Regions from separate parts of the Caballeronia sp. LZ033 genome, predicted to be linked through region 2. Evidence: predicted binding sites of a transcription regulator. Region 2 holds the regulator's gene; the other holds the start of a gene.
The links. Region 2 encodes FliA, which starts transcription of late flagellar genes. Its sites were predicted from a motif close to CTAAAGTTTNNNNNNNNNNNGCCGNTA; they were not measured.

Region 1: QCE62_RS00930 (flagellin) is a predicted target of FliA. The motif match lies at 6,913-6,939, and genes of this name have one in related genera.

The regions. Positions count from the first base shown of each region.
Region 1 covers NZ_JARUXQ010000001.1:189,956-199,460, reverse strand. The annotation lists gene aqpZ (aquaporin Z) at 1-589, shown strand, start outside; gene QCE62_RS00970 (hypothetical protein) at 879-1,160, shown strand; gene QCE62_RS00965 (Cof-type HAD-IIB family hydrolase) at 1,255-2,094, opposite strand; gene QCE62_RS00960 (BadF/BadG/BcrA/BcrD ATPase family protein) at 2,209-3,138, opposite strand; gene QCE62_RS00955 (DNA-3-methyladenine glycosylase I) at 3,253-3,858, shown strand; gene QCE62_RS00950 (hypothetical protein) at 4,323-4,748, shown strand; gene QCE62_RS00945 (hypothetical protein) at 4,778-5,143, shown strand; gene rpsU (30S ribosomal protein S21) at 5,253-5,465, opposite strand; gene QCE62_RS00935 (aldo/keto reductase) at 5,843-6,793, opposite strand; gene QCE62_RS00930 (flagellin) at 7,038-8,831, shown strand; gene fliD (flagellar filament capping protein FliD) at 9,014-9,505, shown strand, end outside.
Region 2 covers NZ_JARUXQ010000001.1:3,177,420-3,186,924, forward strand. The annotation lists gene QCE62_RS14870 (GGDEF domain-containing protein) at 147-1,160, shown strand; gene QCE62_RS14875 (RNA polymerase sigma factor FliA) at 1,221-1,952, opposite strand; gene QCE62_RS14880 (MinD/ParA family protein) at 1,971-2,888, opposite strand; gene flhF (flagellar biosynthesis protein FlhF) at 2,881-4,692, opposite strand; gene QCE62_RS14890 (thiamine pyrophosphate-binding protein) at 5,016-6,722, shown strand; partial or broken gene QCE62_RS14895 (PepSY domain-containing protein) at 6,801-7,085, shown strand; gene QCE62_RS14900 (hypothetical protein) at 7,296-7,601, shown strand; gene QCE62_RS14905 (branched-chain amino acid ABC transporter substrate-binding protein) at 7,540-8,685, opposite strand; gene putA (trifunctional transcriptional regulator/proline dehydrogenase/L-glutamate gamma-semialdehyde dehydrogenase) at 8,786-9,505, opposite strand, start outside.

The sequences.
Region 1 (9,505 bases), 3.0 Mb from region 2:
GAATCCGGCCGTGAGCATCGGCCTGGCCACCGCGGGGCGCTTCCCCGTGCGCGATCTCGTGCCGTATATCGTTGCCCAGGTGATCGGCGCGACGTTGGGGGCGTGGGTGCTCTACCTGATCGCCATCGGCAGCCCGAGTTTCGATTTCTCGCTGAGCGGCTTCGCCGCCAATGGCTTTGGCGAGCACTCGCCGGGACATTTCACGATGATCGCCGCGCTGATCTGCGAAATCGCCATGACCTTCTTCTTTGTCTTCGTGATCCTCGGCGCCACCGACGACCGGGCGCCCAAAGGCTTCGCGCCGCTTGCCATCGGCCTGTGCCTGACACTCATTCACCTGATCTCGATCCCGGTGACCAATACGTCGGTCAATCCCGCGCGTTCGACCAGCCAGGCGTTCTTCGTCGGCGGCTGGGCGCTGGATCAGCTGTGGCTGTTCTGGATTGCGCCCATCGTCGGCGCGATCATCGCTGGGCTGGTCTATCCCTCGCTTACGCGTCAGGCATTCCGCCAGGAGCCTTCCGAGGTCCGCAGCAACCCGAAAACGGTGGGTTTTCCGCTCGCGGAGACTGCTCGCGAAGCCGATTAAGGCTGAGCGACACGCTCTTCGAAGACCCGAACGATTAAACCGGCGCGACAAATGTAATGCCGAATTACGAAGCATGCTTATGATTTGCCGCGGCGTTAAATATCTGCTGCAGACCACATCCGTGTGAGGCCCATCTGACGGGCCTCACACGCCTACTCTCCGAATCGGAGCGTTTCATTTTCTCCTTACTTCGTCCTTGCAACCGGTAACAAGTCGTCGAAGCGTGTAAGACGCTGCGCCCGTACATTGGACTCATGCGACATACACGTCGCCTTCAAGGAGAAACACAATGAAGCGCATCGTCACTCACATGCTCGTCGCCGCCGGTCTTGCCATGGGTGCAGTCGGCGCCGCTCAGGCTCACAGCGATCTGCACATCGGCGTGTCGCTCGGCGCGCCTGCCTATGTGGCCCCGGCTCCCGTCTATGTCCGCCCGGTTGCGCCGGCGTACCGCGCGCCGTACTACCGTCATGAAGCACCGCGCTGGCACGACGGCCGTGATCAAGGTCACTGGAATCGCACCGGCTGGGATCATCGCGGCTATGGCAACAACTGGGGACATCGCGGCTAAGCACGCGGATGCCCCACTCGCGGGAGACCACTCAAGCGCGACGGGCGGCTGGACCACACCAGCCGCCCGTCTTGCATTTCGCCGGGTCCGGCGCTCAGTCCTGCGGGTAACCCGGCGAGGCCAGCTCGTCATGAACCCCGAACAGCTTGCGCAACTGGTGCGCAACCCCCGCCTCGAAATTGTTGCCGATGCGCGGCACATCGGGCAGCCGCTTGATAAGGTCCGGATTGGCGTTGTTCATCATGAACGGATGCCCTGCGGTTTCGAGCAGATCGATGTCGTTCATGTTGTCGCCGAAAGCAACGCACTGCGACGGATCGACGTCGAGCCGCTCCAGCACGAAACGCAGCGCGCGGCCTTTCGAGACGTCGGAGGTCATGACTTCTAGACAATCCGGCAGCGAATAGGTGACATACAGCGAGTCGCCAAACTCGCGCTCCAGATTCGCCGCGACTTCCTTGAGATCCGCCGGCTCGCCGATGTACAGCACCTTCGCGATGTTCTCGCCGTCGTGCTCGCGCAGATCCATCACTTCATACTTAAATCCCGAATCCTGGTGAAAGACCAGCAGTTCGGGCGCATGGCGGTCGATCAGCCAGGCGTCGTCGGCGAACAGGTTCACGATGACGCGCCCATGCGTGCCCGTGAGATCCGGCTGCACGAGGCGCCGTACGGCGGCCGGGTCGAGATCGCGCGAGTAGATGCGCTGATCGCCCGGCGCATGCACGCGCGCGCCGTTCGACGTAATCAGATACGCGTCGACGCCGAGCACGTCGCGAATGCCGGCGACGTCGCGATAATGCCGTCCCGTCGCAATGACGATGGGCACGCCGCGCGCGGCCAGCGTGCGCACGGTTTCGGCGGTGAAGGGATCGAGCTGGTGGTCGCTGTTCAGAAGCGTGCCGTCGAGATCGGTTGCGATGGCCGAGTACATGCCTGCCTTTGTCGTGGGCTCAGGCGCCGGGTGCGCTGCGTACACTGCATACCTGGTTGCGCGCGCCCTGTGCGGAGCGATGAGCGGAGGGAACCTGCCGCGAAGTGCGCCATTTTATCGCGCAGTGCCGGCTGCTTCTCCGGACTCGGACGCCGCCCGGCGCGCCAGTTCAAGCGCGCCCGCAGCCGAATCCGCACGCGGCGCGCGCATCCGCTCGCGCAGATCGAGCGAAACAAACGGTTCGTATGGAACGGCGAGCCCGCCGCACAAGGCAATCGGCAAGGCGCCGTGCGGGTCGAGCGCGGCCACGAGCGCTTCGATTTCCTGGCCGGCCTGCGCGAGCAACCGTCCGGCAGCGGGATGATCGCGAAACGCAAAGACGCTGGGTGCGAGCGTGGCGTAGGCGGTCTGGTTCGCGTTGCACAGCCACACGACGAGACTGTCGCGATCCGTCGCGCCGGTTCGGGCGAGCAATTCACGAGACCAGCCGTCTTCTGCGGCACGGCCGTCGAGCACGCGCTGCAGATGAACCACTGCGCGCAGCCCGAGCCAGGCACCGCTGGCCTCGTCGCCGCTCGGAAAACCGTAGCCGCCGGCTATGCGACACACTCCTTCCTGATCCAGCGAAGCCGCGATGCTGCCCGTGCCCAGTGCGACGATCACGCCAGGTTCGCCGCCATGTGCGCCGACCACGGTGGTGTAGGCGTCGCTCTCGACACGCAACACGCGCACTTCGGGCGCGGCCGCAAGAAAGGCCGTGAGCCAGTCGGCGTTGTTCACGCCGGCGAGGCCGCAGCCCAGTGCGCAGGCACGCCAGTCGAACGGCAGCGCCGCGTTGGTGAACGCGCTACGGCATGCGTCCTCGATGGATTTCCACGCCCGCTCGACGCCGAGCCCGAGACCCGACGGGCCGCCGCTGGCGCGTGCGAGCTCAACGCCATGCGCGTCCGCGAGGATCACGCGTGTACCGCTGCCGCCGCCATCAATGCCGAGCAGGAATGCGTCCGTTGCCGTGGAGGAAGTCAAAGTCGAAATGGATTTCATGGACACCAGCTTACCGGCCGCGGCGGCCTGCGCCAATTAGCCGAATGGACGAGGTGGCGGGACGAGAACGTTCCGCTATGCTGACGCGACCTTGATGACCACCGGGAACCGCACATGGCAGACACCCAACCCGCCCGCTGCGCGTGGGCAACCACCGACGCGATGATCGACTACCACGACCATGAATGGGGCGTGCCGTCGCGCGACGACCAGCATCTGTTCGAGATGCTGGTACTCGAGGGCGCGCAGGCGGGATTGTCCTGGTCGACCATCCTCAACAAGCGCGACGGATACCGCGCCTTGTTCGCGAATTTCGACATCGGGCGCGTGGCACGCTTCACGGATGAGGACATCGAGCGGCTCGTGCAGGACGCGCGCATCGTGCGCAATCGCGCGAAGGTGACGTCAGCGGTGCTCAACGCGCGCGCGGTCCTGCAGATCCAGAAAGAGCACGGGTCGTTCGCGGAGTTCGTCTGGTCGTTTGTCGACGGCGTCACCATCGATACCCCGCGCGACGCGAAGCATCCCACGCCCGCCTCGACACCCGAGTCGGATGCCCTGAGCCGCGCCCTCAAGCAGTACGGCTGCAAGTTCGTCGGCACGACCATCTGCTATGCCTTCATGCAAGCGACCGGCATGGTCAACGATCACGCGGCCGAATGCATCGCGCGGACCTTTGCCAGAACCAGACGCAAGAGCGCGTCGCCAAGGTCGAAGTGAAGTCAACACGCGCGGCAACTTTTAGCTGTTTTGGCCACATTTTCGAGGGCGATTGTTCTTTGCTAGGGAAAGTCCTGATGGAAGCGTGTTTTTTTGCAGTGAAGCACGCGCGAAACCCCGAACAGCAAGGCATTTGACCGGGTTTTCCGCACTGCACGAACGTACGGTACGTGTAAAAATGGCGTCCTCGCGTGCGCTGGCGCACCTTTTTACCGGGCCGAACCGTTATAAAGACGGTGTACGGATCGTTCATCGAGTGTAGAAATCCGACGCGAGCACACAGGGCGACAGTGAGACCGAACGCCCAGGCCGGGAAAAGCGCCGTGTTCGAAGCAGTGACCGGAGGGCATCAGCGTTTTTTTATGTTGCTGGACATCGCAACAACGCCGCCGTTCCGGAGCAGCAGGTGCAGGTTCTCGAATTCAAACGCATGGCCGCTGCGCAGGGGCGCAGGGGAGAAGATCATGAAAAGCTTGAACTTCCTGACCCATCAGGAGATTTTCAACAGCGCCGTACAGCATCTGTTCATGCAGGGACAAGCCGCATTGCTCCCGCATGGCGGCGGCGCCTATCGCGGTTACTGCGGCGGCTGCCCTGTCGGCCGGTTCATCAGGCCGCGCGACTACATCACGGCGATGGAAGGCGTGCCCATCCGCTACATCGCAAAACCGCCCGAGCATGTGCCGGCCTATATGGATGTCGGTGTCGCGGCGCTCAAGCGCGCGCTGCTACGTGCGCGCATCAACGTGTTCGATCCCAATACCGTCGAATTGCTCTCTTGCCTGCAGAACGTGCACGACGTCTTCGGCAAGTGGGAATGGCGCGAGCGTCTTTCGTCGATCGCACGTCAGTTCGGGCTTTCGGCCGAACTTCTGAAAACGGCTGCCTGAGCACAGTAGGTGTAGTGATGTTGAGCCCGATGAAGATGTTGAGCCCGAAGGACATTTACGACCGCGTCAGCACGCATTTGCTGACCCAGCGCGCGGTGTCCGAAGATGACAATGGATCCTGCCGCCTGCGCAGTCCGGAAGGCCGCAAGTGCGCGATTGGTTCGCTCGTGCGTGACGATCTGTACGAGGCGGCGCTGGAAGGTGTCGGCATTTCCTACTACCGGCATGCGCAGGATGGCGAGCTGATGCGCGCGCTCTACGCGTCGAATGTGAACGCCTACGATCCCAACATCATTGATTTGCTGATCGAACTCGAACAGGTTCACGACGACGCCGACGTGGAAGAGTGGCCGCATCTGCTGGCGGCGCTCGGCAGGCGGCACGCGTTCGTCTGACGCCGGTTTCTCTCACGTACAAGCAACAAGGCGGTGCGCCCTCACGGGTCGCACCGCCTTTTTGCCATGCAAGCCGAGGAATTGCGGCTCCCCGACTTGCACGCGATGCTTAGTGCATCTTCTTCGGCAGCATCTGGCTGCGCAGGCGCTTGCGCAGACGCGCGACGGCAGCTGCCTTCTTGCGCTTGCGCGCGGTGGTCGGCTTTTCGTACGACTGGCGCTCGCGCAGTTCGGCGATGGTGCCGTTGCGCTCGATGGTGCGGCGGAAACGCCGAATCGCGACATCGAACGGCTCGTTTTCTTTGAGGACGATAGTGGTCATGTAAATCCTGGTTTGCTAAACGTATTTCTAAGCGCGCGACGACAAAATCGCCGCGCCCCGGCACTCCGATCGTCCACCGGACGCGGCGCTGGATCACACCAGACAGCCCGCCGCGACGGACACGAGCAAAGCGGCCACGGAGGCCGGAACAGAGAGAGTTGGGATTCAGCCGCCGAAGCGGCATGCGCATTCGAAAGAACGACGTGAACGCGCGTTTCGGAGCCGTTCGCCGCCGGAGTGTGACGTTGTCGATGTTGACGGTGTCATTCGGCTGCGAAGGCAGGAAATCGGGCACATTTCTCGATTCGGGCGCGATGTTACCAGAACAGCGCGCCGCTGCCAACTCTTCACACCGCCCAACTCCTTGATGTGACAGATTATTTCTGCCACGCACTGGCTTCGTCGAGGAGTTCGACATCCTCGCCCGACAGCGCAAGGCGCGTCGCGGCCGCGAGGCTTTCCAGTTGTGCCACGGACGTGGCGCTCGCGATCGGCGCCGTGATACTTGGCCGCGCGATGAGCCACGCGAGCGCGATCGTCGCGGGTGTCGTGTCGTTGCGCTTCGCGACTTCGTCGAGTGCATCAAGGATTTTCAGGCCGCGTGCATCCAGATATTTCTCGACGCGCGAGCCGCGCGCCTTGTTCTGCGTATCCGCCTTCGAGCGGTACTTGCCCGACAGAAAGCCGCTTGCGAGCGCGTAGTAAGGCACGACTGCCACGTCATTTTTCTGCACGACCGGCTCGAGTCCGGTCTCATAGCCTTCGCGATCGTACAAGTTGTATTCCGGCTGAAGGATCTGATAGGCGGGCAGGCCCGAATCCTTCGCGACCTTCAAGGCTTCCTCCAGGCGCTCGCCCGTATAGTTCGACGCGCCGATCACCCTCACCTTCCCCGCCTGGATCAGCTTCTGATAGGCGTTGAGCGTCTCGTCGAGCGGGGTGGCCTCGTCATCGTGATGCGAGAAATAGACATCGATGTAATCGGTCTTCAGGCGTCGGAGCGAATCGTCGACGGCCGCGGCGATGTTCGCCGCCGTCAGCCCCGGGCGCGTGCTGAGCTTGCCCACCTTCGTCGCGAGCACGATCTTGTGGCGCTTGCCGCTCTCCTTGAACCACTTGCCGATGATCGTCTCGGATTCACCGCCCTGATGACCTTCGACCCAGGCGGAATAAACGTCGGCGGTATCGATGAAATTGAGACCGTGGTCGACAAATGCATCGAGGATGGAAAACGACGTGCGTTCATCGGCGGTCCAGCCAAATACATTGCCGCCAAAAACTAAAGGCGCAACTTTCAATTCCGATATACCGACATTACGTGTCTGCATGAATGCTCCGAATCCGCGTGGAAGAGGGACTAAAAAGCATACGCGTGATTCGGAAGGCTTGCTGGGCGGGCCTTCGAAGGCTTTCGACACTATTCGTTACACAAATCGGTTAGCCCGGCCTTAAGTTTTTTTCGAGTGGCCCGATAACCTCAAGTAGGCGGCCGGCTATCACCGAGCGCAGGACCGCCAGGCAACAACTCGGTGCCATTAGCCAAAGCCAGATTAGTCTCCCAGGAGAGAACAAATGATCGGTATCAATAGCAATATCAACTCGCTGGTTGCTCAGCAGAACCTCAACAGCACGCAAAGCGCGCTGTCTTCGGCGATCACCCGCCTCTCGTCGGGCAAGCGCATCAACAGCGCGGCCGACGATGCAGCAGGCCAGGCCATCGCCTCGCGCATGACCTCGCAGATCAACGGTTTGAACCAAGGTGTGTCGAACGCCAACGACGGCGTCTCGATGACCCAGACGGCTGCTTCGGGCCTGTCGCAGATCTCGGACAACCTGCAACGTATTCGCCAGCTGGCCGTGCAGGCTTCGAGCGGCTCGCTCTCGTCGAGCGACCAGGCTTCGCTGCAAAAGGAAGTGACGCAGCGTATCGCTGAAGTGAACCGTATTGCTTCGCAAACGACCTACAACGGCACGAACGTGCTCGACGGCTCGGCTGGCACCGTGTCGTTCCAGGTTGGCGCGAACGTCGGCCAGACCATCGGTATCGATCTGAGCAACGGCGTGTCGGCTGCTCAACTCGGTGGCGGTCTGCCGCAGAAGGGCGCGACGATCGGCACGCTGTCGGGCCTGAGCCTGACGAGCGCGGGTGCTGCAACGACGGGTACGGCCAAGGCCGACATCACGTCGATCAACGTGCTGGCTGACGGCAAGGGCGGCTTCACGTTCACCGACCAGAACAACCAGGCGCTGTCGAGCGCGGCAACGACCGCCCTGTTCTCGGGTACGACCACCGGCACGGGCACGGCGCTCTCGCTGACGGCAAAGGGTGCGCTGGTTGGCGCCTCGACGACCCAAACGGCTGCAATCAAGGCCGCCTCGGCTGCGAACGTGCAAACGACGACGACGACGTATGCCGCCGCCGACACGAAGCTCGGCGCAACGATCGACCTCGATGCGAACGGTCTGCTTCCGGATCTGTCGGGCGCGGGCACGGGTGCAGCCACGGACATCACCGGCATCAATGTCTATGCCGATGGCAACGGCGGCTACAAGTTCAAGACGGTCGCCAACGGCACGGAAAGCGGCTCGTACCTGTCCACGGCCGACGCAAGCAAGCTCTTCACGCAAACGCCCAATGCCGGCGGTGTCGCAACCCTGACGGGCACGGCGCTGACGACGACCACCGGCGGCGCGGACCAAACGGACATCACGGCCGTTCAGAACGACGCAGCTAACGTCGCCACCGCCACCACGACCTCGCCGACGACCAAGCTCGGCAGCGTGTCGATCTCGCTCAAGGCCGATGGCACGGTCGCTGGCTCGGCAGACACGCCGGCCTACAGCAGCGTCAACATCTATGGCGACGGCGCTGGCGGCTTCACCTTCAAGGGTGTGGATGCAAACGGCGCGGAAACCGACATCAGCGCGTCGGTGACCGGTCTGTTCGACACGACCGGCGGCACGCTGACCGGCAAGGGCGCGCTTGCGGACAACGCAAACGCCACGGGCGCCGCTGACGGCATCGCTCAAGCCAATGCGCAGAACGTTCCCCCGAAGGTCTCCGACATCGACCTGACGAAGGCCAACGGCGCGAACCTGGCGATCGAATCGATCGACAACGCCCTCGACAGCGTCAACTCGATTCAAGCTGACCTCGGCGCCGCACAGAACCGTTTCTCGTCGATCGCTTCGACGCAGACGGCTCAGTCGACCAACCTGTCGTCGGCACAGTCGCAGATCACCGACGCGAACTTCGCGCAGGAAACCGCGAACCTGTCGAAGGCTCAAGTGCTGCAACAAGCTGGTATCTCGGTGCTGGCTCAAGCGAACTCGATGCCCCAGCAAGTTCTGAAGCTCCTCGGCTAAGCATCACGGCCGACGCTGTAACCGGCGCGCATCAGCCAGTACAATGCGCGCCGGAAGCAACAAAGCAGCAAAGCAGCAAAGCAGTCAGCGCAAAGGGAGCTCGTCTCCCTGTGCGCGTTTTCGGAAGATGACGACTTCCGCCTCATTCCAAACGATCGCGAAGTAATACGAGCGGAGCACACATGACCACCGTAGCCACGACATCGGGTTCCACTGTCGATCCGACCAGCGCCGTACAACAGGCCGCACAGTCGATCATCAGCGGTTCCACCAACTCGACGATGGACGTGAACTCGCTCGTCACCGCGATCGTCAACGCGAAGGTCGCAGGCCAGACCGACGCGCTCAACAACAAGAAGACCGCCGACAATACGCAGCTCACCGCGATCGGCACGCTCAAGTCCGTGCTGTCGCTGCTGCAAAGCTCGATCACGAATCTCGCCAACGGCAAGACGCTCGGCTCGTTCACCGCCACCGCCGACGGCAAGGGCCTCACCGGCAGCGCCGACACCACGGCCGTCGCCGGCAGCTATGCGGTCAACGTACAGAACATCGCTTCGGCGCAATCGCTCACGTCCGGCACGTTCTCGACCACCGACGCGCTCGGCACCGGCTCGATCACGCTGAAGGTCGGCAACAACAGCAGCACCATCAAGCTCGACAGCAGCAACAAC
Region 2 (9,505 bases):
CGAGACAGCAGCACACCATAACAGCAAGAAATCACCAGCCAGGGGTTCATATGGAGCAGGCGCATCAACCGGCACGCCGGATCCAGGCTTTCATCGGGTCCGGGCACCGGAGTCCCGAACGGGAGCAGGCCACGCTTCGTGTCTGGATGGGAACAGCGGTGCTGCTCGCGTATGGCCTCTTCGCTTTGTGGCGCCCGTCGCACGATGCGTCGATGGTCGTGCGGCTCGTCGCCCTCTATGTGTCTTACGGCGCCCTGACGCTATTGGTCGTGAGCCGCGCGAGCGCCATGTCCGGAACGCGCCTGACGCTCACGACCATCGCCGATCAGGCCTTGCTCGGACTCGCGCTCGCGGCTGGCGGCGCCAGCGCGCTGCCGCTCATCTGGGTGATGTTCTGGTTCCTGATCGGCTCGGGATGCCGGTATGGCAAGCGCACGCTCGCGGTGTCCTGTACGACGGCGCTCATCGTGGTGATCGCGCTCGGCCTCGGGCAACCTTGGTGGCATGCCAACCTGCCGGCCGCGATCGGCCTGGGATTGAGCGTGCTGGGGGCTTCGGTGTATCTGAGCGTGCTCGTCGACCGGCTCGGCAAGCTCAATCTGGATCTCGCGCGCCAGGCGTCCACCGATCCGCTCACCGGCCTCTCGAATCGCTATGCGCTGGAGAAGATCGTCAATCGGGCGATGGCCGCGCCACCAACCAGCCAGGACGGCCACGACGCCGATGACGCCACCGCCCTGCTGCTGATCGACCTCGACGGTTTCAAGGAAGTGAACGACACCTACGGACACGCCGTCGGCGATGTGCTGCTGCAATCGTTCGCGCATCAACTCGAGGCGCGCCTGCGCAGGACCGATACCATCGCCCGGCTCGGCGGCGACGAATTCGTCGTGCTCGCGCATCAGGTGCGGGACCGCTCGGCGGTGCTCGCCGTGGCCGACAGCATCCACTCGGCGCTCGCCGCCATCACGTCGGTGCAGGAGCGGGCGGTATCGGTATCGGCGAGCATCGGCGCCTGCCTGCTGTCCGGCGCGACGATCGCGCGCCCGTCCGACATGAACACCGTGCTGCGCGCCGCCGACCGCGCCATGTATCGCGCCAAGAGTCTGGGCGCCGGCAAGACCGTGTTCGCCGAAACCCACGATTTCGAAACCAGCTAAACAAATGGCCCGCATCGCTGCGGGCCATTCGTCTCATGCGTCACGCGTCGAGCGTCAGACTTACGCCTCGGCGCCGGTCCACGCCTGCTCGCGCAGCTTCGTGCGCAGACGCGCCACGGCCTGGCTGTGCAGCTGGCACACGCGCGACTCGCTCACTTCCATCACCGCGCCAATCTCGCGCAGGTTCAGGCCGCGCTCGTAGTACAGGCTCATCAGCAGCTTCTCGCGTTCCGGCAGCCGGTCGATGGCTTCGATCAGCGCGCCGCGCAGGCTGTCGTCCATCAGCGCGGACAGCGGATCCGAACGGTCGACGCAATAGCGGTCGAGGAACGGCTCGTCATCGGCGGAACGGTCGAAGTCTTCGTAATAGATCAGCTGCGCGCCGTGCAGGTCCTGCAGCATCGACTGATATTCGTCGAGCGGCATCTTCATGTGCTCGGCGATCTCCGTCTCGCTGGCGGACCGGCCGAGGTTCTGCTCGACCTTGTGCACCGCCGATTCCACTTCGCGCGACGTCTTGCGCATGCTGCGCGGCAGCCAGTCGTTGGCGCGCAGCTCGTCGAGCATCGCGCCGCGAATCCGCTGGCTCGCATACGTCTCGAACTGCGCGCCCTGGTCTTCCTTGTAGCGGCCGGCCGCGTCCAGCAAGCCGATCATGCCGGCCTGGATGAGATCGTCGAGATCGACGCTCGCCGGCATCTTGGCGACGAGCTGAAGCCCCAGCCGGCGAACGAGCGGTGCATATTTCGTCAGCGTTTCGGACTGTGAGAGTTTGCCTTGGGCGTTATACATCTTGGTCACCTATCTTGATCACATCGACGCCGTGCTGCTCATGGCCATTTCGTGAAGCGCGGCCGCACGATGCGCCGTCTCCCGTCCGCCCTGCTCAGAGTCGCCAACCGGAATTCGCGCGTCCGCCTGGCCGTCCGCCGCACGCGCATACGGCGCGGGGCGCATCGGCCAGTGCAGGAGCTCCGCCGCAATCGCGCGGTAGTCGCGTGCCGCGGCCGTGGCCGGGAACGCTTCGACAGCGCAGCGTGAGAGTTCCTTTGCCCGAGCGACGCGCGCATCCTCGGACACATATCCCGCCTGCACCAGCGACACAGCCAGATACCGGCTTGCGACGCCCGACAGGTTGTCGAACGCGACCGCCGCATCGGCCGGGTTCTGCACGTGATTGATCAGCACGCGGAACTGGCCGATCGCATGGGCGTAGTGCAGACGCTTCATGCACGCATACGCCTCGGTGATCGCCGACGCGGCCACCCGCGTCACGACGAGAAAGTCATGCGCCTGCGCCGCGAGCGACGAGAGCGCGCCATACCGGTCCAGCTGCGCGTCGATCAGCACGATGTCCGCCGGACCGTCCAGCAACGCACGGCATTGCGCGGCGTCATGGCTGATGCGTTCATCACGCGGCGCCGCGAGCAGCGAAAAACCGAACGGCGTGCGCCCGGCGGCCTCCGCGAGCGTGCTGCGGCCCGTCATCACCGCGGCAGCCGCGCCTGCATCCTCGATGCCGGTGAGCCGGCTGGCCGACGCCACGTTGCGGTGCTCGTCGATCACAAGCACATCCTTGCCATGTACCGACAGCGCCGCGCCGAGATTCACCACCGTCGACGTGCAACCGATTCCCGCCGGGCCGCCCACGACCGCCACCACACGCGAGCCGGCTCGCGTGAGGAGCCGTCGCAGACCTTCTGCCTGGTCGAGCACGAACTTATCCAAAGTGCACCCCATGCATGTCGGTCGAGGCACGCGCGGACAGCGCGGAGAGCAGCGCGGGGACTTCTTCTTCGTTCGGCACGAACGGCGAGCCGTCGCGCGGAATGCAGAACGCGCTCTTGATGAGAAAACGCTTGGTTGCGACGTACAGGTTCTCCGGCACCTTCTGCCCGGTCGAGACGTAATGCACCGGCAGCTTGTAGCGGATCACCGTGTCGAGCACGCCGCCGAGATTGGTGGCTTCATCGAGCTTGGTCAGGATGCAGCCCGCGAGCGGCGGCTGGTCCGGCGCGCTCTTGTAGGCCTGCACGACTTCGTTCAGCGTGTCGCCGTGGCTCGTCGCGTTGAGCAGCAGGATGCGCTGCACCGGATGGCCCGCGCCGCACAGCATCGCAATCTGGTCGGAGACCATGCGGTCGCGCTGGCTCATGCCGATCGTGTCGATCAGCACGATATGTTTGTTACGCAGTTCGGACAGCGCCAGTTGCAGGTCGGCGCCGTCCTTCACCGCGTGCACCGACACGCCCAGGATCTTGCCGAAGATGCGCAATTGCTCGTGCGCGCCGATCCGGTAGCTGTCGGTCGTGAGCAGCGCGACCTTGCTGGCGCCGAAGCGCATCACGCAGCGCGCCGCGAGCTTCGCCGTGGTGGTCGTCTTGCCGACGCCCGTCGGGCCCATCAGTGCGAACACGCCGCCGCGCTCCATCAGCGCGTCTTCGCTGTCCATCACCGGAATGTTGTTTTCGAGGACTTGCTGCACCCATTCGAGCGCGCCTTCGACAGTCTCCATCTCCGGCATGTTGTCCATCACCATGCGCACGAGCTGCGCCGAGAAACCGGCCGAGAACAGGCGCTTGGTCAGCGCGCCGCCCGTCGGGTTGCGGCGCTGGCGCTCGCTCCACATCAGGCCGGCGAAGTGCTCTTCCATCATCTCGCGCATCGACGAGAGTTCGTTCATCACCGTGTCGTTGACGACCTGCTGCATGCGCGCCCGGATCGCCTCGGTCACGACCGCCGCCGCATTCGCGGGCAGGCCTTCGAAGACGCTTTCCGGCGTGGCGGGCGCGGCGCCCGGCGCCGGCGTTTCAGCGTGCGGCGCGCTCGTGTTGATCTTGTGCGCAGCGCGGCGGGCTGCGACCTGCGCGGCTTCGCGCGCCCAGTCGGGCGTTTCGACCTTCTGCTGCACGGCCGGCTGCGAGACCGGTTGTGAGACCGGCTGCGGCGCCGCTTCGGCCCGGGCCGGCTGCTGCTGACGCAGCGCAAACTTGCCGGCTTCGGATTCGGTCGGCCGGGCGGTCGACTGGACCGGCGCCTGCGACAGCGTCGTCACCGGCACGCCCATGCCGCGCGCAATCGCGGCCGACGGCGTGAGCGGGCGGTTCGACGGCATCGACGCCTGTTGCGCCAGGCGCTTCGCATGCTCGATCAGCCACGGGTTGGTGTCGGCCATCGTGCGGGACGTGTCGTCGGCGGAGGATGCGAAGTCGTCTTCGTCATCGGCACTCGCGCCGAACACGGAGGAAAACACATCGCCGTTCACGTAGGGGTTCGTGGCTGCCTGCTGTTTCACCGGGATCGCTGCCGCCGCCGCGGCCAGCGCCGCGCGCGACGCGCCGCCCGAACGCACCGCCTGCTCCTGCGCGGCGGGCGAGATCGAAGCGATGTCGCTGTCCGCGACCGCGACGATTTCGACCGAGCCGTCGTCCAGCGTGCGATTCGACAACACCACGGCATCGGGACCGAGCGTTTCACGAACCTGGCGCAGTGCGTCACGGCTGTTCGCGCCGATGAATTTACGAATGTTCAAACTTGCCCCCGATGAGGTGTGATACGGCGATCGTTGCGAGCGAACCGGTCTGTCTGCTTGCCGGTCCCGCTTTTCAGTGAAGCCATTATTGCGAAGTTCCCCTTCGGTCCATCGCTGGATAAAGGGTGGGAAAAAGGGGTATTTCGGCTGATGGACAGTTCGGGGCCGGAACACGGCGCGCCCGCCGCAGCCAAATCTTCCCGGGCGGCGTGTGGCCGAAGGCGCGGCCGAACGCGTAAGCTGGAGGGCACGTCGCTCACCGTCCGGCACCTCTCCGGCATCGAACCGAGGCGTTTCCGGACATTTCAAGGAGACTTCATCGCATGACGTCCGCTGCTTCCGCTGCTCCGTCCGCCGCTCCCGAAAGCCAGACGACCGGCGCCCGTCTCGTCGTCGATGCGCTCGTTCATCACGGCGTCGAGCGCGTGTTCTGCGTGCCCGGCGAGAGCTTCCTCGCGGTGCTCGACGCGCTGCACGACGAAACCGCGCACATCCAGACCATCGTCTGCCGCCACGAGGCCGGCGCGGCGAACATGGCGGAGGCGGTCGGCAAGCTGACCGGACGTCCGGGCGTGGCGATCGTCACGCGCGGGCCCGGCGCGACGCACGCGTCGATCGGCGTGCACACCGCGTTTCAGGATTCGACGCCGATGCTGCTGCTCATCGGCCAGTGCGCGCGCGATCACATGGACCGCGAGGCATTCCAGGAGATCGATTACCGGCGCATGTTCGGGCAGATGGCGAAGTGGGTCGCGCAGATCGACGACCCGCGCCGCGTGCCGGAATACCTGAGTCACGCGTTTCACGTCGCGACGGCCGGGCGTCCCGGGCCGGTCGTGCTCGCGCTGCCAGAAGACATGCTCACCGAGACGCTCGCCGCCATCCCGCCGCTGCCGCGCTACCAGCGAGTGGCGGCCGCGCCCGCGCCGGCGCAGATGGAACGCCTGCGCGAGCTGCTCGGCAACGCACGGAAGCCGTTCGTGATCGCGGGCGGCAGCGGCTGGACGGAGGAAGCCACGCAGGACTTCGCGCGCTTCGTCGAGCAATGGCAGTTGCCGGCGGGCTGCGCATTCCGCTATCAGGACACGCTGTCGAACGAGCATCCGAACTATGCCGGCGATGTCGGGCTCGGCATCAACCCGGCGCTCGCCGCGCGCGTGCGCGACGCCGATGTGCTCTTCGTGCTCGGCCCGCGCATGGGCGAATCGACGACGGGCGGTTACGCGCTGATCGACATCCCGAAGCCGAGGCAGACGCTGATCCACGTACACCAGGGCGCGGAGGAACTCGGGCGCGTGTACCACGCCGATTTGCCGATCGTCTCGGGCATGCCGGAAATCGCGGCGATGCTGGCCGCGCTGCCGCCGCCGCCTTCCATCGCGTGGGCCGGCGAGGCCGAAGCGGCACACGCTGCGTATCTCGACTGGCGCGAGCCGCGCCCGATGCTCGGCGATGTCCAGCTCGGCGAGATCATGCGCCAGCTCGCCCAGACCCTCCCCGCCGACGCCATTCTCACCAACGGCGCCGGCAACTATGCAACGTGGCTGCATCGGCATTACTCGTACCGGCAGTTTCGCTCGCAGGTCGCGCCCACCAGCGGCGCGATGGGCTATGGCGTGCCTGCCGCGATCGCCGCGAAGTCGCTGTACCCGGAGCGCACGGTGATCGCGTTCGCAGGCGACGGCTGCTTCATGATGTCGAGCCACGAGCTGGCCACGGCCATGCAATATGAATTGCCGGTGATCTTCATCGTCGTCAACAACGGCCAGTACGGGACCATCCGCATGCATCAGGAACGGCACTATCCGAACCGCGTGCATGGAACCGGACTCACCAACCCCGACTTCGCCGCCTACGCGCGGGCGTTCGGCGCGCACGGCGAACTCGTCGAGACGACCAGCCAGTTCATGCCCGCGTTCGAGCGCGCACAGCGTTCCGGCCTGCCAGCCGTAATCGAAGTCCGCATTCCGGCGGAACAGAGCACGCCGGGCGCGACGCTCGAACACATTCGCCAGCAAGGCAAGCGTTAGCGGACAAACTTTCATACTGCTTTCAGTGCGCTCCCGGTGGCGCTAGAGTAGCCCGTCCAGAACCACCGGGAGTAAGTCATGCTGAAGATTCTGGCGTTGTCGCTGGCGATGGGAATGTCGGGTGCGGCGTTCGCGAAGGCGGATTGCACGGCGCATCCGAAAAGCAAATAGATGAAGGAGTGCGACGCGAAGGCCAGGCTCGAGGCCGAAGGCTGCAAGATCCGCAAGTTCAAGGTCGATGGCAACTGCTACGAGATCTACGGCCACGACAAGAACGGCAAGAAGGTCGAGATCTATGACGACACGAAGACGCTCGCGGTCGTGAAATCGGAAGTGGAACAAGCGTCATGTCTCCGCCCGTGACCCGGCCCACGAGAGTCTGGGACCTCTGGGTGCGGCTCACGCACTGGGTCGTTGCGGGCATCGTCCTCTGGAACCTGTTCGGTCCGACCGATTCCATTCACCGGCTGCTCGGGTATGGCGCGGCAGGTCTGGTTGCCGCGCGCATCGTGTGGGGCTTCATCGGGCACGCTGTGGTGCCTGATTCTCGCGCTCGCGCTATCCGGCTGGATCATGCGGCTCGATGCCTTCTGGGGCGAAGACTGGCGGCAGGAGATCCACAGCTGGCTCGCGGTCGCGGTGGAAGTGTGCGTCTGCGTGCATGTCCTTGCGGCTGTGCTGATGAGTGTGTGGACGCAGGAAAAATCTCTGCGGGGCGATGCTGACGGGCAACATGCGCGGTCCCGAAAAGGAAAAAGCCCCGTGACCGGAGTCACGGGGCCTTCACCCGAAACATCAACCGCGAGAGCTGGCGTGCTTACTTGCCGCCCACGCTCTGCAGCGTCGTCCACTTGCCGCCGACGACCTTGTACAGCGTGATGCCGCCGTTCTTCAGATCGCCCTTCGTGTCGTATTCCAGATGCTTCGCCGTCACGCCCTGCATGTCGGTCTTCGCGAGGAACGGCAGGTACTTGGCCGGATCCGTCGAGTTGGCCGCCTTCATGGCGGTGAACATGGCCATGGCGCCGTCGTAGGCGTACGGCGAGTAGGTCTGCACGTCTTCGTTGAAGCGCTTCTTATACTTCGCTTCGTAGGCCGGGCCGCCCGGCATTTCGTTCATCGGCAGGCCGGCGAGCGAGGCCACCGTGCCGTCGGCCGAGTTGCCCGCGATCTTGAGGAACGTGTCGGTCTTGACCATTTCGCCCGCCATCAGCGGTGCGCGCAGGCCGAGCGTCTTCATTTGCTTGACCATCGGAGCGGCTTGCGAATCCGCGCCGCCGTAGTACACGAGGTCCGGATTCATCGACTTGATCTTGGTCAGGATCGCCTTGAAGTCGACGGCCTTGTCGTTCGTGAATTCACGGTCGACGATCGTGCCGCCCGCCGCCTTCGCCGCCTTCTCGAACTGGTCGGCAAGACCCTGGCCATAGGCCGTGCGGTCATCGACGATCGCAATCTTCTTGACCTTCAGGTTCTTCACCGCGAACTCACCCGCGACCGAGCCCTGCTGCGTGTCCGAGGTCATCATGCGGAACGCCGTCTTGAAACCCTGCGTCGTGTATTCCGGCGCCGTGGCCATGGCGATCTCGGGAATGCCCGCGTTCGCGTAGATGCGCGAAGCCGGGATCGTCGTGCCCGAGTTGAAGTGCCCCAGCATGCCCTTGATGCCGCCATCCACGAGCTGCTGCGCGACCGTCGTGCCGGTGCGCGGGTCAGCCTGGTCATCGGCCGATTCCAGCACGATGCGAACCGGCTTGCCGCCGATCACCGGCTTCGTCGCGTTGAAGTCTTCCACCGCGAGCGTGATGCCGTTCTGCATGTCCTTGCCGTAGTGCGCCTGCGCGCCCGTCAGCGGGCCGGCGTAACCGACCTTCACGTCTTCCGACGTCTGCGCGACTGCCGTCCCCGCGAACAGGCCGGCGAGCGTCATGGCTGCTGCCAGCTTGGTCATCGTGTGCTTCATAGCTTCTCCTGGTTCCAGTGTGGATGGCAGCGCGTGCCGGGATCGCCGTGCCTGCTGCCGCTTGTTTGAATGTTCCTGATCCGAACGTCCGAGGGGTAACTCAGCCGATCGTCATCAAATTGGCATTGCCGCCTGCCGCCGCCGTGTTCACGCTCACCGAGCGTTCCGTCAGCAGACGTTCGAGCGCATAGTCTTCGCCGTCGTGGCCTGCGTCGGCGAACGCTCCCGCAGCCACGCCCTGCACCGATACGATCGGTCCCGGACGCTTCGCGACTTCCTTCACGAGCGACAGCAGTTCATCGCTGTCGCCTTCGAACAGCACGGCGTCGAAGTCCTCGGCCGCCTTGCGAACCTGTGCATACGGCTTGAGCGCCGCCGGCAGCGACGCCGCCAGTTGCTCACCCGCCGATCCGCCGAACAACGCGCGGTTGCCCGTCGCGAGCACTGCCGCGAACTGCGCGCGCGCGCCGCTTTGCGTCGCCGCCACGCACAGCACCGTGCCGCGCGCGCCGAGCGTATAGGTATTGCGCTCGCCCGTCGGGCCGGTCAGCACCGCCGTCGCGCCCGCCATCACATGCTGCAGATAGCCGTCGCAACGCGCGGCCGTGTGCGGATCGCGCTCGCCGATCGCCCAGTCGCGCAACGCGGTGAGCGCCGCGGCCGGCGTGTCCTTCGTCGCGGCCGGATCGACGGTCAGCGCGCTTTCCAGCGACTTCGGCAAACCGCTCGGGCGCTTGGCCAGGAGGCGTTGCAGATACAGCGCGCCACCCGCCTTCGGACCCGTTCCCGACAGACCTTCGCCGCCGAACGGCTGCACGCC